One region of the Streptomyces sp. DSM 40868 genome, then DNA from elsewhere that is predicted to be linked to it. Evidence: riboswitches for the same ligand, from Rfam matches in the RefSeq annotation. Region 1 holds a riboswitch; each other region holds the start of a gene.
The links. Region 1 has a riboswitch for thiamine pyrophosphate ahead of thiC (phosphomethylpyrimidine synthase ThiC). Riboswitches for the same ligand answer to the same signal wherever they lie in the genome.
Positions count from the first base shown of each region.

Region 2: it holds a riboswitch for thiamine pyrophosphate, as region 1 does, so the genes downstream of both, thiO (glycine oxidase ThiO) here and thiC (phosphomethylpyrimidine synthase ThiC) in region 1, are expected to answer to the same signal.
Region 3: it holds a riboswitch for thiamine pyrophosphate, as region 1 does, so the genes downstream of both, HB370_RS28455 (thiamine ABC transporter substrate-binding protein) here and thiC (phosphomethylpyrimidine synthase ThiC) in region 1, are expected to answer to the same signal.

Region 1 covers NZ_CP050504.1:4,423,497-4,431,013, reverse strand. Annotated here, with positions in the region: gene HB370_RS20165 (YibE/F family protein) at 1-988, opposite strand, end outside; TPP riboswitch at 1,070-1,247, shown strand; gene thiC (phosphomethylpyrimidine synthase ThiC) at 1,240-3,024, shown strand; gene HB370_RS20155 (hypothetical protein) at 3,121-3,987, opposite strand; gene HB370_RS20150 (metallophosphoesterase) at 4,168-5,247, opposite strand; gene HB370_RS20145 (LacI family DNA-binding transcriptional regulator) at 5,529-6,641, opposite strand; gene hisC (histidinol-phosphate transaminase) at 7,096-7,517, shown strand, end outside.
Region 2 covers NZ_CP050504.1:2,633,057-2,640,573, reverse strand. Annotated here, with positions in the region: gene HB370_RS11900 (thiazole synthase) at 1-546, opposite strand, end outside; gene thiS (sulfur carrier protein ThiS) at 550-762, opposite strand; gene thiO (glycine oxidase ThiO) at 759-1,928, opposite strand; TPP riboswitch at 1,926-2,036, opposite strand; gene HB370_RS11885 (hypothetical protein) at 2,090-2,440, shown strand; gene HB370_RS11880 (FAD-dependent oxidoreductase) at 2,473-3,705, shown strand; gene HB370_RS11875 (Rv2175c family DNA-binding protein) at 3,815-4,180, shown strand; gene thiE (thiamine phosphate synthase) at 4,300-4,947, shown strand; gene metF (methylenetetrahydrofolate reductase [NAD(P)H]) at 5,070-5,993, shown strand; gene HB370_RS11860 (membrane protein) at 6,066-7,013, shown strand; gene HB370_RS11855 (NAD(P)/FAD-dependent oxidoreductase) at 7,030-7,517, opposite strand, start outside.
Region 3 covers NZ_CP050504.1:6,221,511-6,229,027, forward strand. Annotated here, with positions in the region: gene HB370_RS28445 (cytochrome P450) at 1-420, shown strand, start outside; gene rlmN (23S rRNA (adenine(2503)-C(2))-methyltransferase RlmN) at 470-1,576, shown strand; TPP riboswitch at 1,600-1,707, shown strand; gene HB370_RS28455 (thiamine ABC transporter substrate-binding protein) at 1,791-2,864, shown strand; gene HB370_RS28460 (iron ABC transporter permease) at 2,912-4,513, shown strand; gene HB370_RS28465 (ABC transporter ATP-binding protein) at 4,514-5,533, shown strand; gene HB370_RS28470 (maleylpyruvate isomerase family mycothiol-dependent enzyme) at 5,556-6,353, shown strand; gene HB370_RS28475 (hypothetical protein) at 6,425-7,517, opposite strand, start outside.

The sequences.
Region 1 (7,517 bases):
CCCCGGCCAGCAGCAGACCGCTCATGTCGATCGACGGATACAGGCCGTGGATCAGACCGGTGTTGTCGTCCGTGTTGCCGGTCAGCGCGGCCCACCCGATGAACAGCGAGCCGAGCACACCGATCAGCGCCAGCGATATCAGCGTGCCGAGCACCGCCACCGAGGTACGGGCGGACAGCCCGTGACACAGATACAGGGCGATCAGCATGATGGCGCTCGATCCGATCACGGCCACCAGCAGCGGGTTCGACCCCTCGAGGATCGCCGGCAGGATGAACAGCGTCAGCACCAGGAAGCTGACGGCCAGCGCCACCAGCGCCATGACACCGCGCAGCCGGCCCACCAGCACCACGGCCACCGCGAAGACCCCCGCGAGCAGCGTCATGGGGAACTTCCGGTTCACATCGGTCACCGCGTACTGCAGCTCCTTCGGCGCCGAGGGCTCGTAGGCGACGACTACCTTCTCGTCCTGGTGGAGCTGGCGCGACTGGTCCGGCTGCACGATCTCGGTGAACGTACGGCCCTTGTCCTTGCCGGTGTCGACCCGGATGGTGGCCTTCTTGCAGGTGCCGTCGGCCTGCTGCTGCGCCGAGCTGCCCTCGGCCGTGGAGGTGTCACCGGTCGGGGGCACACCGGAGGCGTTCGCCGAAGCACAGCTCAGCTCCACGACCCGGGTGACCGTGGCCTGCTGGGTCTGCCGGTCGAAGCCGACGCCGGTGCGCTTGTGGGCCGGGGCCTGTCCGGGCCAGAGCACGACCAGGCCGACCAGGACCGCCGCGGTGAAGGGAACCAGGATCGCCGCGATGACCTTGCGCAGATGCTGGGAGACGGGAGCGGCCGGGCCGTGGCTGTGGCTGTGACCGTGCGCGTGTCCCTGCCCGGAAGCGGCTCCGTGGCCGGTCTCGGCGGCCTGGTGACCGTGCCCGGTGCCCTGCTCCGCGCCGTCTCGGCGGTGCGGGTCGGGCGGCTGGTAGGGGTACTGCTCCATGCTGGTCACCGCCCGATCATCCCAAGAACGCAGGGGGGCCCACTGTTCACCGCGCCATACATGGCGCTAGCGTGGAGGCACCTTTGCACACGCGGGAGCTCGGAGCACCGGGCTGAGAGGGCGCTGACCTCCGTGGATGCGATGTTTCACGTGGAACGAGCGATGTTCCGCGGGGAACGTCGGCCGACGGAAACCGCTGCGTCGACCGCCGAACCTGTTACCGGGTAATGCCGGCGTAGGGAGTAGGTCTCATGACCAACAAGGACGCACGCACGCCTGCCTCCGCCCAGGACGAGAAGTCCACGGAGGCCGGGAAGTCCATCGGCTGGCACAAGGCGTATGTCGAGGGCTCGCGCCCCGACCTCCGGGTGCCGGTCCGTCAGGTGCATCTCACCAACGGGCAGTCGGTCACGCTGTACGACACATCGGGCCCGTACACCGATCCACTCGTCGAAACGGACGTCCGCAGGGGCCTGCCGCCGCTGCGGGAGAACTGGATCATCGCCCGCGGCGACACCGAGGAGTACGCGGGCCGGCCCGTCCGTCCCGAGGACGACGGGATCAAGCACACCTCGCCGCGCGGCGGGCTGCGCAACCTGGACGCGGTCTTCCCCGGCCGCCCGCGCCAGCCGCGGCGGGGGCGCGACGGTCAGGCGGTGACGCAGCTCGCGTACGCCCGCCGGGGCGAGATCACCCCGGAGATGGAGTTCGTGGCCCTCCGGGAGAACGTGTCGCCCGAGGTGGTCCGCGAGGAGATCGCGGCCGGCCGGGCCGTGCTGCCGGCCAACGTCAACCACCCGGAGATCGAGCCGATGATCATCGGCAAGCGGTTCCTGGTGAAGGTGAACGCCAACATCGGCAACTCGGCGGTGACGTCCTCCATCGAGGAAGAGGTCGAGAAGATGACCTGGGCGACCCGCTGGGGCGCCGACACGGTCATGGACCTGTCCACCGGCCGCAACATCCACACCACCCGCGAATGGGTGCTGCGCAACTCCCCCGTCCCGATCGGCACCGTGCCGCTCTACCAGGCGCTGGAGAAGGTCGACGGCAAGGCCGAGGAACTGACCTGGGAGATCTACAAGGACACCGTCATCGAGCAGGCCGAGCAGGGCGTGGACTACATGACGGTCCACGCGGGCGTCCGGCTGCCGTACGTCCCGCTCACCGCCAACCGCAAGACCGGCATCGTCTCGCGCGGCGGCTCCATCATGGCCGCGTGGTGCCTGGCGCACCACAAGGAATCGTTCCTGTACGAGAACTTCGAGGAGCTGTGCGAGATCCTCGCCGCCTACGACGTCACGTACTCGCTGGGTGACGGCCTGCGGCCCGGTTCCATCGCCGACGCCAACGACGAGGCGCAGTTCGCGGAGTTGCGGACGCTCGGGGAACTCAACCGGATCGCCAAGAGTTTCAACGTACAGACGATGATCGAGGGCCCCGGGCACGTCCCGATGCACAAGATCAAGGAGAACATCGACCTTCAGCAGGAGATCTGTGATGAGGCTCCGTTCTATACGCTCGGCCCGCTGACCACGGACGTCGCGCCGGCGTACGACCACATCACCTCCGGCATCGGTGCCGCGATGATCGCCTGGTGGGGCACGGCGATGCTCTGCTACGTCACGCCCAAGGAGCACCTGGGCCTGCCCAACCGGGACGACGTCAAGACCGGCGTCATCACCTACAAGATCGCCGCGCACGCGGCGGACCTCGCCAAGGGGCACCCCGGGGCGCAGGAGTGGGACGACGCGCTGTCCGACGCCCGTTTCGAGTTCCGGTGGGAGGACCAGTTCAACCTCGCCCTGGACCCCGACACGGCACGGGAGTTCCACGACGAGACCCTGCCGGCCGAGCCCGCCAAGACGGCCCACTTCTGTTCCATGTGCGGCCCGAAGTTCTGCAGCATGAAGATCTCGCAGGACATCCGGCGGGAGCACGGCGGCAACCGGGCCGAGATCGAGGCGGGCATGGCCCAGAAGTCGCAGGAGTTCGCGGCGGCCGGCAACCGGGTGTACCTGCCCATCGCCGACTGAACCGGCCCACCGTGAGCGCACCGCGCCCGCCAGACCGTGCGCGGTGCGCGACCGGGTGGCCGGTGTCCGGCCGGGTCACGCCGGTGCGCGGCCGGGTTACTCGGGGCGGTGTTCCGGGCCGCCGAAGTCCGGGCTCGTGTAATCGGGGCTGGTGTAGCGGGGGCGGCCGGACGCCGTGCCGTCGCCCGGGCTGCTGAAGCCGGGCCGGTCGTAGCCCAGACGCGGGATGCGGCCGCTCGGTGCGGGCCGGACCGGGTGCTGTGCCCCGGCGGGGCCCGCCTCGGCCAGTGCCTCCCGGAGGAAGGGCAGGATGCCCCGCTCCAGCAGGGCGTCCCGCCAGGCATCTCTGGCCCGCTCCACCTCCGCCTCGTCCGCCCTGTCCAGGGCCCGGACGTCTGCCGGGGCGCGGTTGCGCAGGGCGGCGAGCAGCAGTCCGGCGGCGGCGACCAGGGCCGTCGCCGCGGTCAGCGCGCCGAACACCCAGCCGGTGGCGAGCAAGGTGCGGGCGAGGGTCTGCCCGGAGCTCAACGCCCGCAGGACGTAGCCGACGAGCAGGAAGATCGCCGCTGCTGTCCCGGAGAGGACGGGCGCCAGCACGGCGAGGACCGCGGCGGCGCCCGCGCCGGTGTCCTCGGCCGCCTCGTCGGGCGGGGCGCCCGTATCCGGCGCGGTCGGACCAGAGAGCGCGGCGGCGGAGTCTCCGGTGGCCGCCGGGGCGGACAGCGCCGGGTGGCGTGGTGTGTCGCGGAGTTCGGCGTAGTGCCGGTACTCGGCCGCCGCGACCGCCGTGATCAGGGCGGAGGCTTCCAGTGCCATGGTGCGCAGTTGAGCGGTGGTCAGCGGGCGGCCGTTGGCGGCCGGTTCCGGTCGGTGCGGTGCGGAGCGCAGCGCCTCGTCGAGCAGCCGCTCGAATTCCCGGAGGTCCTCGCTCTTCAGGTGCTGCGGAAGGCTGTTCATCTGCATCCCCCGATGCTCCGTAGGGCTTGGGGCTCGCGCGCCGACTGCCGTCGGGCAGAAACGGAGGGGAGCCTGCTACGGACAAGCCGATGGTAGAGCCGTGACGGCGCGCGATGACAGGGGATTGCCGGAAATTGGCCTCCGGCCTGCGCGTACGCGGTCGGGGGACGTCTGACCAGGGAACGCTCAGTCGTTCAGCGGGAGTTGCTGGACCAGCAGCTTTCCGGCCATGGTCACTCCGCCGTCCATGGCGATGGCGAGACCGTCGGCGTAGACGTGCGGCCCCTCGACGACCGGGCCGGTGCCCTCCTCGCCGTCCTCGGAGCCGACCTCGCCGAGGAGGTAGGGGATGGGGCTGTGCCCGTGAACGACGCGGGTACCGCCGTACGTGTCGAGGAGGGTGCGCACGGCGTCGGAGCCGCCCTCGTCGCGGAAGGAGAAGCGCTTGGTGAACTTGCGGAACAGATCCCAGACCTCGTCGGCGTCGTTACGGGTCAGGGTCTCGCGGACGGTGTCGTTGACCGCCTCGATGGAGTCGCCGTAGTCGAGGTAGGCGGTGGTGTCGGAGTGGATGAGCAGGTAGCCGTCGACCACCTCCACGGCGTCGAGGCGGGCCATCCACTGCAGATGGTGGTCCTGGAGGCGGTCCATGTCGGTCTTCTGGCCGCCGTTGAGCAGCCAGGCCGCCTGGAAGGTGGCGGTGCCCGCGCCGGAGTTGACGGGGGTGTCGCCGAACCGTTTGGCGCCGAGCAGCAGCAGCTCGTGGTTGCCCATGAGGGCCTTGCAGTAACCGCCTGCCGCGGCGGCCTCCGCGGACAGCCGCATGACCAGGTCGATGACGCCGATGCCGTCCGGGCCGCGGTCGGTGAAGTCACCGAGGAACCACAGCCGGGTGGTGCCGGCGCACCACTGGCCCGAGGCGTCGATCAGGCCCTGCTCCTGCAGGGCGGCCACCAGCTCGTCCAGGTAGCCGTGGACGTCGCCGACGACGTAGAGCGGTCCGGGCCCGGTCGCGGGCTGCGGGGCCGGCGGGGCGGGGACCGGCTCGACGGGGAGCTGGAGGGTGTCGCCGCGGTTGATGACCGGCAGGTCGCGCTGGGTGGGGGTGTAGCCCTCGGGGTACGCCTCGTCGCCGGCCGGGACGGCGTTGCCGGGGTGGGTGCCGTCGGCGTACGGACCGGTCTCGTGCACGTACGCGGGTACCCGGAAGTCGCGCAGCGTCGCCGTCCGCTCCGCCTCGGGTCCCTGACCGGCCCCCTGAGTCATCAGACCCCTCCACCATCGCGCCGCATCTGCACCGCTTCGGACTGCCTGGTCGCAGCGGTCCGCGGTGTCGTGGGGCCCATCATAGGAATGCGCGTCGCGCCGTGTGATGACCCAGGGGTGGTGAATCGGAACAAGACTCCGGTTCACCGCGGCTTTCGCCCTGTTTGGGCAGATGTTCGACCGGCTGTCGGCCGATTGATCCCCCGGCCGACCGGTTCTCGCGCCGCACCGGACGTGCCCCGTGCCGCGTCCGCCGCGCCGCCCCGGGACGTCCCGGGGCGCTACCGGTCGTCCGGGGTGCGTGGCGGGCTGACCGTCGTGCGCGGGGACCGCCGTTGGGAGGAGGTGCGCACGATCAGCTCGGTCGGTATCACCTGCTCGACCGGCTGCTCGGACTCGACGCCCTCGATCGCGTCGATGAGGAGCTGGACGACGGCGGTGCCGATGCGGCGGGGCTTCAGCGACAGTGTGGTGACGGGCGGCTCGGTGCTGGCGTACATGGTCGACTCGCTGCAGCACACCAGCAGCAGGTCGTCGGGGACGCGCAGGCCGTAGCGGCGGGCGGCGGCGAGCAGATCGGTGCCGTTGGGGTCGAACAGCCCGTAGACCGCGTCGGGCCGGTCGGGGCGGGCGAGCAGCCGGTCGGCGGCGACGGCGCCCGCGCACGGGTCGTGCGCCGGGTACGCCTCGTAGACCGGGTCCTGGCCGACCCGTTCGCACCAGCGCAGGTAGGCGGTGGTGGACAGATGGGTGTAGGTGTCCGTCGAGGTGCCCGTGAGCAGGCCGATGCGGCGGGCGCCGGCGTCGGCGAGATGGTCGAGGATGCCGAGTACGGCGGCCTCGTGGTCGTTGTCGACCCAGGCGGTGACGGGAAGGGAGCCGGCCGGGCGGCCGTCGGAGACGACCGGCAGTCCCTGCCGGACGAGCTCGCTGACCACCGGGTCCTGGTCGGAGGGGTCGATGACGACCGTGCCGTCCAGGGCCACGTTGGACCAGACGTCGTGGCGGGAGGTCGCGGGCAGGATGACCAGGGCGTAGCCGCGGGCGAGTGCGGCCGAGGTGGCGGCCCGGGCCATCTCCGCGAAGTACGCGAACTCCGTGAAGGTGAAAGGTTCATCCCCGTAGGTCGTCACGGTCAGGCCGATCAGGCCCGACTTGCCCGTACGGAGGGTCCGGGCGGCGGCCGAGGGCCGGTACCCGAGTCGGTCGGCGACCTCGCGGACGTGGCGCCGGGTGGCATCCGGGAGCCGGCCCTTGCCGTTGAGGGCGTCGGACACGGTCGTGATGGAGACCCCGGCGGCGGCGGCGACGTCTCTGATGCCCGCCCGGCCCGGCCGACTGCCTCGACGTGAGGTTTCCGCGCGGCTCACCTGGTGCTTCCCTGCTGCTGTCATGGCGAGCCGATAGTAGGGCTCATGCGGCGGGGTGGTGCGGCCGCATATGCCCACCTTGGGAGGCACGTTTCTGCATGGCCATATGGCGTCAAGTGCCTTAGAAATAAAGGACTTTGCGGGTCTGCAGGGTAGGACGCGATGTGCCGAGGCGTACGGACCTGCCAAGCGTCCGATGTTTCGAAGAGGTCTCAACTCACCTGCACGGGCGACGCGCGCCAGGGCGCAAGCCACCGGCGCGTAGATATATGTACGGCGCGCCCCCCGAAACGCACGCCTTCGTGCGGTGATGCCCCCGATGCCGACGGGAGCCGTGTGATCGGCGCCTTCCCCGGGGCCCGGGGGCATGGGTCCGGCAGTGCGAGCCTGTACTCAGCCGGGCCGAATCCTCTTATGGTGATGAGTATTGGAAGCCGGCGGCGTCGACGGTCCGCCGGTGATCGCGAGGAGGACTGCGGTGAGCGAGACAAGCCCCAAGCTGCGCGCCGAGCTGGAGGGTATCCCCACCTACAAGCCGGGCAAGCCGGCCGCGGCCGGCGGCCCGGTCGCCTACAAGCTGTCCTCCAACGAGAACCCGTACCCGCCGCTGCCGGGCGTGCTGGAGACCGTGACCGCCGCGGCCTGCGACATCAACCGCTACCCGGACATGTCCTGCGCCGGGCTGATGAACGAGCTGTCCGACCGCTTCGGTGTGCCGCTGTCCCACGTGGCGACCGGGACCGGCTCGGTGGGGGTCGCCCAGCAGCTGATCCAGGCCACCAGCGGTCCCGGTGACGAGGTGATCTACGCCTGGCGGTCGTTCGAGGCGTACCCGATCATCACGCAGATCAGCGGCGCCCGGTCGGTACAGGTGCCGCTGACGCCGGGTGATGTGCACGA
Region 2 (7,517 bases), 1.8 Mb from region 1:
GATCACCGGCACGTTCGCCTGCTCCACGATCAGCTGGAAGTTGTGCGGGTTGCGGATCCCGAGCCCCGACCCGATCGGCGAGCCCAGCGGCATGACGGCGGCGCACCCCACGTCCTCCAGCCTGCGCGCCAGCACCGGGTCGTCGTTGCAGTACGGCAGCACCGTGAACCCCTCGTCGACCAGCGTCTCCGCCGCCTCCAGCGTCTCCACCGGGTCTGGCAGCAGCGTCCGCTCGTCGGCGATGACCTCCAGCTTGACCAGGTCGGTGCCCAGCGCCTCCCGGGCCAGCCGGGCGGTCAGCACGGCCTCGCCGGCGGTGTAGCAGCCCGCCGTGTTCGGCAGCACCCGGATGCCGAGCTTCTCCAGCACCGACAGCACCGAGCCGTGCACCGAGGGGTCCACTCGGCGCATCGCCACCGTCGTCAGCTCCGTGCCGGAGGCGACCAGCGCCCGCTCCAGTACCTCAAGGCTGGGCGCCCCGCCCGTGCCCATGATCAGCCGGGAGGAGAAGGTGAGGTCTTTGAGGACCAGAGGATCGTCGGCCATGGCTCAGCCTCCCTGTACGGCGGTCAGGACTTCGACGCGGTCGCCCTCGGCGAGCGCGGTCGTCGCCCACTGCGCGCGCGGGACGACGGTCTCGTTGACGGCGGCGGCCACCCCGCGCGGCGCCGCCGTGAGGGTCCGCACCAGCGCGTCCAGCGCGGTGCCCGGGGCGACACGGCGGGGCTCGCCGTTGACCGAGATGGTGACGGAGATGCTCATACGGGCTGCTCCAGCTGTTCCGTGCGGGCGGCACCGAAGCGCCGCGGGGTGAACGGACGTGCCTCTTCGGGAAGCTCACCGGTGACCAGGGCGTGCGCCAGCACGTCCCCGGTGACCGGCGTCAGCAGCACCCCGTTGCGGTAGTGCCCGGTCGCCAGCAGCAGCCCGGGCAGACGGGACGGGCCGAGCAGCGGCGCGTTGTCGGGGGAGCCGGGGCGCAGACCGGCCAGGGTCTCGGTGAGCGGCAGCTCGGTGATGCCGGGCACCAGCTCGTGGGCGTCGCGCAGCAGCTCGTACACGCCGCCGGCGGTGACCGTGGTGTCCCAGCCCAGCTCCTCGCTGGTGGCGCCGACGACCAGTTCCCCGTTCTCCCGGGGCACCAGGTACAGCGGGCCGCCGCGCACCACGGCCCGCACGGTCCGGCTCAGGAACGGCGCGTACCGGGGCGGCACGGTCAGCCGCAGCACCTGGCCCTTGACCGGCCGCACCGGAGGCAGCACCTCCGCCGGCACGCCCGCGAGGCGCCCGCTCAGGCTGCCCGCGGCGAGCACCACGCGCTCCGCGCGCAGCCCGGTGCCGTCGGCCGTGGTCACACCGGCGGCCCGGTCCCCGGCCACGTCCAGGCGCTCGGCCCGGACCCGGTGGAACACCACACCGGACCGCTCGCAGGCGACGACCAGGGCCGCCGCCAGCCGGCGCGGATCGATCTGGTGGTCACCGTCGACCCGCAGCCCGCCGCGCACCCCGGGCGCCAGCATCGGCTCCAGGCGGCGGCACTCCCGCCCCGACAGCCACTCCGACTCCAGGCCGTGGCGCTGCTGGAGGGCGTGCAGTTCGCGCAGGTGGGCGCGGTCGTCGGAGTCCAGCGCGACGGCGAGGGTGCCGCAGCGGCGGTAGCCGAGGTCGTGACCGGTCAGCTCGGTCAGCTCGGCGGCGAAGGCGGGATAGCGGCGCGCGGAGGCCAGGTTCAGGCCGAGCAGGGTCTCCTCGCCGTAGTGCAGCTCGGTGACCGCGGCCAGCATCCCGGCCGCCACCCGCGCGGCCCCGCCGCCGGGCGCGGGGTCCACGACGGCCGTGGCGAGCCCGCGCTGCGCCGCGCGCCAGGCCGTGACCAGGCCGATGATTCCGCCCCCGATGACGAGGACGTCGGACGTACGTGAGGACATGGGCGGTGAGCCCCTCCCTTCGCCGGCATGACCCGGATCAGGTTCGTACGGTCGGAGGCCGCGAGCCTCCCTCTCAGCCCGGTCGTCCGGGCTCCCGCGAGTGCTTGTACGGTGGCCACCCTAGCCCGCCGCCCTCCTCACCCGTAAGGGAGCCCCGTTCCATGGCCCGTTCGCTCGACGGACTTCTCTTCGCCCCCGTGTCGGACCAGGCCCCGGGACAGGTGGGCACCCGCACCCGGTTCGCCTACCACGAGCAGGACGGCGCGGTGTGGGCCGAGTACGCGGGCGGCGACGTGGTACGCGGCCATCTGGTCGGCACCCGCGAGGGGGACCGGCTGGACTTCCGGTACGTGCAGCTGAGGACCGACGGGACGACCGCCTCGGGGCACTGCGTGTCCACGGTCGAGGAGCTCGCGGACGGGCGGCTGCGGCTGGCGGAGACCTGGGAGTGGGAGTCCGCGCCGGGCTCCGGCACCAGCGTTGTGGAGCAGGTCACCGAGCACGCCCGCTGACTGACGTTCCGTCATGTGTCTAAGGTGATCGCGTGAGCGAGCAGACACCGCACGAGGGCACGGCACAGCGACGGCGCGTGGTCGTCGTCGGCGCGGGCATGGCCGGGGTGCAGACCGCGGTCGCCCTGCGGGAACAGGGCTTCAAGGGCCCGGTGACCGTCATCGGCGCCGAACCGCACCAGCCGTACGACCGGCCGCCGCTGTCCAAGGCGGTGCTGCTGGGCACCGCCGAGGGCTCCGCCTTCGACGTGGACTTCGAGTCCCTCGGCGTCGAACTGCGGCTCGGCTGCGAGGTGCGGGGCCTGCGGCCCGCCGCGCGCGAGCTGGACACCGAGCACGGCGTGGTGCCCTACGACGTCCTCGTCCTCGCCACCGGCGCCGAACCGGTCACCCTGCCCGGCGCCGAGGGCGTACCCGGCACGCATCTGCTGCGCACCCTGGACGACGCCGCACGGCTGCGCCCCGTCCTCGCCCGGCAGCACGACATCGTGGTCGTGGGCGCAGGCTGGATCGGCGCCGAGTTCGCCACCGCCGCCCGCGAGGCCGGCTGCGCGGTCACCGTCGTGGAGGCCGCCGGCCAGCCGCTGGCCGGCGCCCTGCCCGCCGAGGTCGCCGCCCCCATGGCCGGCTGGTACGCCGACGCGGGCGTCACCCTGCGCACCCACGCGCGCGTGGACCGCGTCGAGCCCGGCGCGGTGCTGCTCGCCGACGGCACCCGGCTGCCCGCGGGCGCCGTCGTCGTCGGCATCGGCGCCCGTCCCGCCACCGCCTGGCTGGCCGGCTCCGGCGTCGAGCTGGGCGCGCACGGCGAGGTCCTCGCCGACGACCGGCTGCGCACCTCCGTACCGGACGTGTACGCCGTCGGCGACTGCGCGTCCTTCCCCTCGGCCCGCTACGGCGAACGGCTCCTGGTCCACCACTGGGACAACGCCCTCCAGGGCCCGCGCACGGTCGCCGCGGACATCCTGGGCGAGACCCCGGCGGTCTACGACCCGGTGCCCTACTTCTGGTCGGAGCAGTTCGGCCGGTTCGTGCAGTACGCCGGCCACCACGCGGCGGGCGAGCGCATGGTCTGGCGCGGCGACCCGGCGGGCCCGTCGTGGACGGTGTGCTGGCTGTGCGAGGACCGCCTGGTGGCCCTGCTGGCCGTCGGCCGCCCCCGCGACCTCGCCCAGGGCCGCCGTCTGATCGAGGCGGGCCGGACCATGGACGTGGAGGCCCTCACGGACCCGGCCCGGCCGCTGAAGAACGCCACGGCCGACTGACCGCGTCCCTCGGAGCGTCCGGCTTCCGGGGCCCCACCAGCCACAACGCACCCGCGGACGGCCGACGACACATCGCGGCGGGACCGGCGGAGCGCCTACCCTGGGTGCTGTGACCGAGATTGACGCAAAGATCGATGCTCTCGTCCCCGAGTGGCTCACCCTTCCCGACATCGCCGAGATGCTCGGCGTCGAGGTGACGCGCGTGAGGCAGCTGGTCAAGGAGGGCCAGCTCATCGCCGTACGCCGGGGTGAGAACAGGGCGCTGCACGTGCCCGCCGCCTTCATCGACGGGGACAAGGTGGTCAAGGGCCTGTCCGGGACCCTGACGCTGCTGCGGGACGACGGCTTCACGGTCGAAGAGATGATCGAGTGGCTCTTCACCCCCGACCCCACCCTGCCCGGCACCCCCGCGCAGGCCCTGAGCGAGAATCGCGGCACGGAGGTGAAGCGCCGCGCCCAGGCGCTCGCCGTCTGAGCCGACCCGCGGTACGAGAGGGTGTGCGGGCCGGCCGCCCGCACACCCGCCGCCGGGAACCACGCCCGGACACCACCGCCGGAAACCACCAGGCACACCGACCACGGGGGGACCCACGCATGTCCGACACCGCCCGCGCCGCGCTCGCCGACGCCCGCCTGTACCTCTGCACGGACGCCCGCAAGCGCCAGGGCGACCTGCCCGAGTTCCTGGACGCGGTGCTGGCCGGCGGCGTCGACATCGTGCAGTTGCGCGACAAGGGCATGGAGGCCGCCGAGGAACTGGAGCACCTGGAGGTCTTCGCCGACGCCTGCGCCCGGCACGGCAAGCTGCTCGCGGTCAACGACCGGGCCGACGTCGCCCACGCCGCCCGCGCCGATGTGCTGCACCTCGGCCAGGGCGACCTGCCGGTGCCCGCCGCCCGCGCGATCCTCGGCGACGAGGTGCTGATCGGCCGCTCCACGCACGCCGAGGAGGAGGCCGCCGCCGCGGCCGTCCAGGACGGCGTGGACTACTTCTGCACCGGCCCCTGCTGGCCCACCCCCACCAAGCCCGGCCGCCACGCCCCCGGCCTCGGTCTGGTCCGCCACACCGCGGGCCTGGGCACCGACCGCCCCTGGTTCGCCATCGGCGGCATCGGCCTGGGCAACCTCGACCAGGTGCTGGACGCGGGGGCCCGCCGGGTGGTCGTGGTGCGCGCGATCACCGAGGCGGACGACCCCGGCGCGGCGGCGGCGGAGTTCGCCAAGCGGCTGCGGCAGGTCTAGGACGGGGCCGAGCGGCCCGCCGTCTGGCGGAAACTGTCCAAGGGATGGACAACGTCCCGACAATTCGGGCATATTTCCGAGGCGTGGTTGGGGGACCGTCCGCCCCTGGCTAACCTGCCCGTATGGCCCTCGGAACCCCGTCCACCAGGACTGATCGCGCACGCACCGTGCGCGATATGCTCGCCAGCGGCAAGACGACGTACTCGTTCGAGTTCTCCGCGCCGAAGACTCCCAAGGGCGAGCGGAACTTGTGGAGCGCGCTCCGGCGGGTCGAGGCGGTCGCCCCCGACTTCGTCTCCGTGACCTACGGCGCCGGCGGCTCCACCCGCGCGGGCACCGTCAAGGAGACCCAGCAGATCGTCGCCGACACGACGCTGACCCCGGTCGCCCACCTCACCGCGGTCGACCACTCCATCGCCGAACTGCGCAACATCATCGGCCAGTACGCCGACGCCGGCATCCGCAACATGCTCGCCGTGCGCGGCGACCCGCCCGGCGACCCCATGGGCGAATGGGTCCCGCACCCCCGGGGCCTGACCTACGCCGCCGAACTCGTCCGGCTCATCAAGGAGTCGGGCGACTTCTGCGTGGGCGTGGCCGCGTTCCCCGAGATGCACCCGCGCTCCGTGGACTGGGACACCGACGTCGCGCACTTCGTGGACAAGTGCCGCGCGGGCGCCGACTACGCCATCACACAGATGTTCTTCCAGCCCGAGTCGTATCTGCGGCTGCGCGACCGCGTGGTGGCGGCCGGCTGTGACACCCCGGTGATCCCGGAGATCCTGCCGGTCACGAGCGTGAAGATGCTGGAACGGTTGCCGAAGCTCAGCAACGCCAGCTTCCCGGACGCCCTGAAAGAGCGGATCCTGGCGGCGAAGGACGATCCGGCGGCGGTACGCTCCATCGGTATCGAGTCCGCCACGGAGTTCTGCGCCCGGCTGCTGGCCGAGGGAGTGCCCGGACTGCACTTCATCACGCTGAACAACTCCACGGCGACCCTGGAGATCTACGAGAACCTGGGCCTGCACCACCCCCCGCAGGCCTAGACCGGCCGCACCGCGATAGGACACACTGCGTAGCGGTCACTGGCAGTAACGGTCATTGGGAGAGGGGCGTACATGGGCTGGACGGTCCTCTACATCGCGTTCGGCGGCGTCGCGCTGTGGTTGCTGGGCGAGGTGCTGCTGCAGTACAAGGCGCGGCTGCGCTGGCGGCTGCTGGCCTTCGCCGGTTTCCTCGGCGTCGTGATCGGTGTGCTGTTGCCCTCCGTGATCGTCATCGCGCTGGGCGCGATCGCCTTCGCGGTCGGTCAGACCTACGTCACGCTGTCGTTCCGCCGGGGCTTCGCCTCCGGCTGGGCGGTCCGCCGTCCCGGCCCCCAGGCCGGTGGCGGCGGCAGCAAGCGGCGCCGGGGGCGCGCGGGCCGGAAGGACCCGGCCGCGCGGGACACCGCCCCGGCCGTCCCGGAGACCGCCCCCGCGTTCCCCGGAACCGACGAGGAGTCCTACGCCCTCGACCTGGAGGGTTACACCCCCGACCAGGTGACCTACGGCGCCGCCCGGACGCCCGGCGACTTCGACGACGACCGCGACGACGTCTTCACGCCCGCCGCGGCCCGCCCGGCCGGACCGGCCGCCGCCGAGACCACCGCCGTCCACGCCCCCCAGCCCGCCCCCGGGGACACCGGCGGCTACGACGGCTACGGCACCCCCGGCTACCCGGCCCCCGACCCGCAGGCCCCCGCCTACGGCTACACCGGCTACGACGCCCAGGACTACGGCTACGACACCCCCGACGGCCGGCAGGGATACGCCAACTACTCGGACCCCTACATCGGCAGCCGGCCCTACGCCGCCTACGACCAGGGCCCCGCCGAGCAGTACGGACAGCAGCCGGGCCACCCCCAGGACCCGTACGCCCCCGCCGGATACCCCGAGACCCCGCCGGGCGGGGTGTGGGTGCCGCAGCAGCGCACCGACGACAGCCACGGCGGCGAACTCCCGCAGGAGCAGCCCTACCCGCGGCAGCCGGGCGGGGCCGGGTACGACGAGCAGTACCGCTTCTGAGCCGCCCGGCCCGCGCTCACTGCGAGCCGCGGAACTCCGGACCCTCCACGATCAGCCCGGCCACCAGCGCGCCCGACATCCCGGCGTGCGGCAGGCCGCCGCCCGGGTGGGACCAGCCGCCCACCCGGTACAGCCCCGGCAGCCGGGTGCTGTTCGCCGGGTGCAGGAAGCGGCCCTGGCCGGCCGCCAGCGCGGGCGCGGGCACGGCCCCCGCGCGGGCGCCCGTCTCCTCCTCGGTGGCGCCCGGCGCCCGCACCTCGTGCCACAGCAGCCGGTCGCGCAGCCCCGGTATCGCCCGCCCGGCGGCCTCCAGCAGCAGATCCGCGTACCGGGCGACCGTGCGCTCGTCGTCCCAGGCGGCCCGCGCGGGCACCACGGCGGTCAGCACCGCCGACTCGTGCCCGTCGTCGGGCCGGAGCGCGGGGTCGTCGGGGCGCAGCACGGTCACCGTCGGTGTGGGCGGCTCGGCACCGCCCGGCGAGGCCAGGAAGTCCCACTCCCGTT
Region 3 (7,517 bases), 1.8 Mb from region 1:
CGGCTGCGCCGCGAGCCGGAGCTGCTGCCCCGGGCCGTGGAGGAGCTGTTCCGCTACGTCCCGCACCGCAACGGCGTCGGCATCCCCCGGATCGCCACCGAGGACGTCGAGGTCGGCGGCCGGCTGATCCGCGCCGGTGACGTGGTCTACAACGCCTACCTGGCCGCCAACCGCGATCCCCGCGCGTTCCCCGACCCGGACGCCCTGGACTTCGACCGGGAACACCTCGCCCACCTGGCCTTCGGTCACGGCCCGCACCACTGCCTGGCCGCCGTCATGGCCCGCATGGAGGCCGAGGTCATGATCGGCGCCGTCCTCGCCCGCTTCCCCGCCCTCCGGCTGGCCGTGCCTCCCGAGGAGGTCGAGTTCCAGCGCCGGGGCCTGATCCGCGGCCCGAGGACCCTGCCGGTGACCTGGTGAGGACGGGCTTTCCGGGGCACCCCGGTGGATCTGCGACACTGGATGCACCATGCCCAAGCCCGGAGAACTCACTTTCGTCGCGCCGCGCGGAGCCAAGAAGCCGCCGCGGCATCTCGCCGACCTCACGCCCGCCGAGCGCAAGGACGCGGTGGCCGGGATCGGTGAGAAGCCGTTCCGTGCCAAGCAGCTCTCGCAGCACTACTTCGCGCGGTACACGCACGACCCGGAGCAGTGGACCGACATTCCCGCCGGTTCGCGCGCCAAGCTCCAGGAAGCGCTGTTCCCGGAGCTGATGACCGTCGTCCGCCATCTGTCCACCGACGAGGGCACCACCCGCAAGACGCTGTGGCGGCTGTTCGACGGCACGCTGGTCGAGTCGGTGCTGATGCGCTACCCGGACCGGGTGACCATGTGCATCAGCTCGCAGGCCGGCTGCGGCATGAACTGCCCGTTCTGCGCGACCGGGCAGGCGGGGCTGGACCGGAACCTGTCCACCGCGGAGATCGTCCACCAGATCGTGGACGGCATGCGGGCGCTGCGCGACGGCGAGGTGCCCGGGGGGCCCGCGCGGCTGTCCAACATCGTCTTCATGGGGATGGGTGAGCCGCTCGCCAACTACAACCGGGTCGTCGGGGCCATCCGGGCGCTCACCGACCCCGCCCCGGACGGGCTCGGGCTCTCCCAGCGCGGGATCACCGTCTCCACCGTCGGTCTGGTCCCGGCCATCCACCGGTTCGCCGACGAGGGCTTCAAGTGCCGGCTGGCGATCTCCCTGCACGCCCCCGACGACGAGCTGCGCGACACCCTCGTCCCCGTGAACACGCGGTGGAAGGTGCGCGAGGTGCTGGACGCCGGCTTCGAGTACACCGAGAAGTCGGGCCGCCGGCTGTCCATCGAGTACGCGCTGATCCGGGACATCAACGACCAGGCGTGGCGCGGCGACCGGCTCGGCCGGCTGCTCAAGGGCAAGCCCGTGCACGTCAACCTCATCCCGCTCAACCCCACGCCGGGGTCGAAGTGGACGGCGTCCCGGCCGGAGGACGAGAAGGCGTTCGTGGAGGCCATCGCCGCCCATGGTGTGGCCGTCACCATCCGGGACACCCGGGGTCAGGAGATCGACGGAGCCTGTGGTCAGCTCGCGGCCACCGAGCGGTAATCTGACCAGGTCCACATATCTTCATATTCCGACAGGGGAGCGCCACAGCGCTGAGAGTGCGGCAACCGGGCCGCAGACCCTCTGAACCTCGCCCAGGTCATTCTGGGTAGGAAGTTCGGTCATCACTCAAGCTGTTGCGCCCTGCCCGGGCCGCCCGCGCGGCGGTCCGGGCAGGGCCGCGTCTCTTCCTGGCCAACCCCCAGGAGGACATCCAGTGCACAACAAGACCCTCGTGGCCGTGGCGGCGGGGCTCGGCCTGCTCGCGCTGTCCGCGTGCGGCACGACGGACTCCGGGTCGTCCTCGGACCCCAAGACCGTCACCCTCGTCAGCCACGACTCGTGGAACGTCTCCAAGAGCGTCGTCAAGGACTTCGAGAAGCGGTCCGGGTACAAGCTCCGGGTGCTCAAGGACGGCGACGCCGGGCAGGCCGTCAACAAGGCGATCCTGACCAAGGACAACCCGCAGGGCGACGTCTTCTTCGGCGTCGACAACACCCTGCTCTCCCGCGCCCTGGACAACGGACTGTTCCAGCCCTACGAGCCCAAGGGCGCCGGCTCCGTCCGGCCGGAGAACCGCGTCGACCAGGACAAGCACCGCGTCACGCCCGTGGACACCGGCGACATCTGCGTCAACTACGACAAGGCCTGGTTCAGCGCGCACAAGCTGAACCCGCCGCGGTCCTTCGCCGACCTCGCCAAGCCCGCGTACAAGAACCTCCTCGTCACCGAGAACGCGGCCACCTCCTCGCCGGGCCTCGGCTTCCTGCTCGGCAGCGCCGCGGCGTTCGGCGACCAGGACTGGCCGGAGTACTGGAAGAAGCTCAAGGCCAACGGCGTCAAGGTCGTCGACGGCTGGGAGCAGGCGTACTACCAGGAGTTCTCCGGCTCCTCCGAGGGCAGGAAGGCCGGCGGCGACCGGCCACTGGTGGTGTCGTACGCCTCCTCCCCGCCCGCCGAGGTGATCTACGCCAAGAAGCGGCCCGCCACCGCCCCGACCGGGGTGGCCGACGGCACCTGCTTCCGGCAGACCGAGTACGCCGGGCTGCTGAGCAACGCGAAGAACCCCGAGGGCGGCAAGGCGCTCCTCGACTTCCTGCTCACCCGGGAGTTCCAGCAGGACATGCCGCTGAACATGTTCGTCTACCCGGTCGTGGAGGGGGCCGCCGTGCCCGCCGACTTCACCAAGTACGGTCCGGCCGCCGAGGACCCCGAGACCCTGGCCCCCGACAAGATCGCCGCCAACCGCGACCAGTGGGTCTCCTCGTGGACGTCGCTCGTACTGAAGTGACCGCCAAGGCGCGCGGCCGGCGCGGGAGCGCGGCGCGGCTCGGGCTGATGGCCCTGCCCGTCGCGTTCTTCGCGCTGTTCTTCGCCTGGCCCGTCGCCGCGATCGTCACCCGCGGGCTGAGGACGGACGGCAGCTGGCAGTTCGGGCGGATCGCGGACGTCGTCACCCGCCCCGACATCCGGCACGTGCTGTGGTTCACCACCTGGCAGGCGCTCGCCTCCACCGCGCTCACCCTGCTGCTCGCCCTGCCCGCCGCCTATGTCTTCGCCCGGCTCGACTTCCCCGGCAGACACGTGCTGCGGGCCGTCGTCACGGTGCCGTTCGTGCTGCCGACCGTCGTCGCCGGCAGCGCCTTCCTGGCCCTGGTCGGCAGGGGCGGCCTGCTGGACGAGCTGTGGGGCGTACGGCTGGACACCACGGTGTGGGCGATCCTGCTCGCCCACGTCTTCTTCAACTACGCGGTCGTCGTCCGCACCGTCGGCGGGCTGTGGGCCCAGCTCGACCCCCGGCAGGAGGAGGCCGCCCGCATGCTGGGCGCCTCGCCGCTCACGGCCTGGCGCCGGGTCACCCTGCCGGCGCTCGGGCCCGCCGTGGCCGCCGCCGCCCTGATGGTGTTCCTGTTCACCTTCACCTCCTTCGGCGTCGTGCAGATCCTCGGCGGCCCCACCTTCTCCACCGTCGAGGTGGAGATCTACCGGCAGACCTCCGAGACCTTCGACCTGGGCACGGCCGCCGTCCTCACCCTCGTCCAGTTCGCCGCCGTCGGCGCGATCCTCGCCGTGCACGCCTGGACGGTACGGCGGCGGGAGACCGCGCTGCGCCTGGTCGACGCCTCCGTCACCGCCCGCCGGCCGCGCGGGGCCGGGCAGTGGGCGCTGCTCGCCGTCGTCCTCGCCACCGTCGCCCTGCTGCTGGTGCTGCCGCTCGGCGTCCTCGTCCGCCGCTCCCTCGACGCACCCGGCTTCGGCTACTACCGGGCGCTGACCGACGCGGACGGCGGTACGTTCCTGGTGGCGCCCGTGCACGCGGTGTGGACCTCGCTCCAGTACGCCGTCGCCGCCACCGCCATCGCCGTCGTGATCGGCGGCCTCGCCGCCGCCGCGCTGGCCCGCCGGGACGCCGGACGGCTGGTACGGGGCTTCGACGCGCTGCTGATGCTGCCGCTCGGCGTGTCCGCCGTCACCGTCGGCTTCGGCTTCCTGATCGCCCTCGACGAACCGCCGCTGAACCTGCGCCAGTCCTGGATCCTGGTGCCGCTCGCCCAGGCCCTCGTCGGCGCCCCCTTCGTCGTACGCACCATGCTGCCCGTGCTGCGCGCGGTGGACGTACGCCTCAGGGAGGCCGCGGCCGTGCTCGGGGCCTCGCCCTGGCGGGTGTGGCGGGAGGTGGACCTGCCGCTGGTGCGGCGGGCGCTGCTGGTCGCGGCCGGCTTCGCGTTCGCCGTGTCGCTCGGCGAGTTCGGGGCGACCGTGTTCATCGCCCGGCCCGACAACCCCACGCTGCCGGTCGCCGTGGCCCGGCTGCTCAGCCGTCCCGGCGATCTCAACTACGGCCAGGCGATGGCCCTTTCGACCATTCTGATGGTGGTGTGCGCCGTCGCGCTGCTCGTCCTGGAGCGGCTGCGCACCGACCGGACGGGGGAGTTCTAGATGCTGCTGAGCCTGGATGCCGCGACCGTGCGCTTCGGCGGGCGGGCCGTCCTGGACCGGGTCGGCCTCGAGGTCGCCGAGCACGAGGTGGTGTGTGTGCTCGGGCCCAGCGGCAGCGGGAAGTCGACCCTGCTCCGGGTGGTCGCCGGGCTGCAACCCCTGGACTCCGGGCGGGTGCTGCTCGACGGCCGGGACCAGAACGGGGTGCCCGCGCACCGGCGCGACGTCGGCCTGATGTTCCAGGACCACCAGCTGTTCCCGCAGCGGGACGTCGGCGCCAACGTGGCCTTCGGGCTGCGCATGCACGGCGTCGCCCGGCGCGAACGGGACGCCGAGGTGGGCCGGTTGCTGGACCTGGTCGGTCTGCCGGGGGCCGCCCGGCGGGCCGTTGCCGCCCTGTCCGGCGGCGAGCAGCAGCGCGTGGCCCTCGCCCGGGCGCTCGCCCCCCGGCCCCGGCTGCTCATGCTGGACGAGCCGCTCGGCCAGCTCGACCGCTCGCTGCGCGAACGCCTCGTGGTGGAACTGCGGGAGCTGTTCGGCCGGCTGGGCACGACCGTGCTCGCCGTCACCCACGACCAGGGCGAGGCGTTCGCGCTGGCCGACCGGGTGGTGGTGATGCGGGACGGGCGGATCGCCCAGTCCGGAACCCCCGTCGAGGTGTGGCAGCGGCCCGCCGACGCGTTCGTGGCCCGCTTCCTCGGCTTCGAGAACGTGGTCCCGGCGACCGTCGCCGGCACGGCCGCCGACAGCCCCTGGGGCAAACTGCCGGTGCCCGACGGCTCGGCCCAGGGCGGCCGTACGGTCCTGGTCCGCCCGGCCGGGGTCCGGCTGGTCCCCGCCGACCAGGGGCTGTCCTGCACGGTGACCGCCCGCACGTTCAAGGGCTCCCATGTCGCCGTCCACCTCCAGCCGGCGGACGGCCCGCGACTGGAGGCGGCCTGCGCGCTGCGGGACGCGCCCGAGCCCGGCGCCTCGGTCGGCGTGGAGTTCGACGCGGCGGAAATCGCCGTACTGGACTGATCGTTCGCCCTAGGGTGAGGCCATGTCCGTACTCACCCATGACCGCTACTGCGACGAAATAGCCCACCAGATCGACCGGTTGAGGGCCGTGGTGACCTCCGGCGCCGACCTGTCCGCGACCGTGCCGACCTGCCCCGACTGGTCGCTGGAGGACCTCCTGCGGCATCTCGGCGGCGCCCTGCGCTGGGTGGACGCCCTGGTGCGCGCCCGGGCCCGGGAGAACATCCCGGACGAGCGGGTCCCGCTGTTCGGGGGACCGGAGCGGCGCGGGGACGCGGCGGCGCTGGACGCCTGGCTCGCGGACGCCGGGGAGCGGGTCGTCGGCGCGCTGCGCGAGGCCGGCCCGGACGCCGGGGTGTGGAGCTGGGCCTGGGCGCCGACCGCCGGTTTCTGGGCCCGCCGGGTGACGCACGAGATCACCGTGCACCGCGCCGACGCCACGCTCGCCGCCGGACTGCCCTACGAGGTCGCTCCGGACATCGCGGCGGACGCGCTGGACGAGTGGCTCCAGGTCGTGGAGTGGGTGCAGCGCAACACGGCCGACGAGCGGGCGCGGGAGCTGCGCGGGCCCGGCCGCTCCCTCCATCTGCACGCCACCGACACCGACCCGGCGCTGAACGCCGAATGGCTCCTCGAGCTGGGCCCGGACGGTGTGCGCTGGCGGCGCGGGCACGAGAAGGCCACCGTCGCCCTGCGCGGCCCGCTTACCTCCGTGCTGCTCGCCTTCTACCGCCGGCTGCCGCTGGACGGCCCCGGCCTGGAGGTGCTGGGCGAGCGGGAGCTGCTGGAGTTCTGGCTGGAGCGGGCCACGTTCGGCTGAGACCGGCGCCGGGGCCCGGCCCCGCTGTCCAGGCGGGTTCCACGACCGAGTGCCGGGGCAGCGGCTGCGGTTCAGCGGCTCAGGGGCAGGGCCGACAGCGCGGCGATCGCCAGGACGAGCGGGCCGAACAGGGCCGGCAGGGCGGCGGCGCGCAGCGCGGCGGCCCCGCGCAGCAGGGCGGGGCGCGCGCCCAGGCGGAGCAGCGCGGCGGTGGTGCCCGCGCGGTACTGGCGGGACTCCACGGCGGCGGTGAGCAGGGTGGCGAGCGTGGCGCCGCCGACGACGAGCGCGCCCAGGGTGGACAGCGGCCCGAAGGCCGGTGCCGGGCCGCCGGACAGCGCGGTCAGGGCGCACCCGGCCGACGCCACCGTGCAGAGCACGCCGAGGGGACGGCCGATCCGGGCGGCCTCCGCCATCAGGCCCCGGCCGGCCAGCAGCCGCAGCGCACCCGGCCGCCCGGCCTGGAGGAGCCTGCCGCACAGGTGGGTGAGGCCGGGACCGGCCAGCACCAGGCCGACGCCGGTGAGGAGCCAGCCGAGGAGGACGGCGAGGGCGGGGGCGGACCGGCCGGCGTAGGCCTGCGCGGCCAGTCCGGCGGTGACGAGGGCGACGCCCCAGGGCAGGCCGGCGGGGGTTCCGGCTCGGGTGTCCGGGACCGGCGGTTCCGGCGCGCTCTCCGGCGCCGGACGGTCGCCGTCCGTCTCCAGGAGAGCGGCCGTCGCGGTACGCCCGTCCCCGGCCGTCGCGGTACGCCCGTCCCCGGCCGCCACGCCGCGGTTGCCCCCGGCCGCCCCGCCACGGCCGGCGCCGGTCGCCGAGGGGAGCCGGATCCCGAACCTGCCGTACGCCCCGAACGTCTCCGGGCCGGCCGGGCCGCCCAGGGCGCCGAACAGGCCGAACCGTCGCACGGCCGGGGCCGGTGGGCGGGGATCGCGCGGCCGGAGCGCCACGGCCACCGCCGCCGTCGCCGTGACCGGGAGCACGGTCAGCAGGGTCACGGCCGCCGGGACCGGGAGGGGCAGGCCGGCGGCCAGCAGTCCGGCCGCCGCGCCGTCGAACGGCAGGCCGGTGAGGTCGCCGCGCAGATGCAGGAAGAACAGCAGGGCCAGCAGCGAGCCCAGGGAGCAGGACAGGGCCGTGGTCAGCACCGAGACGGCCATGAGG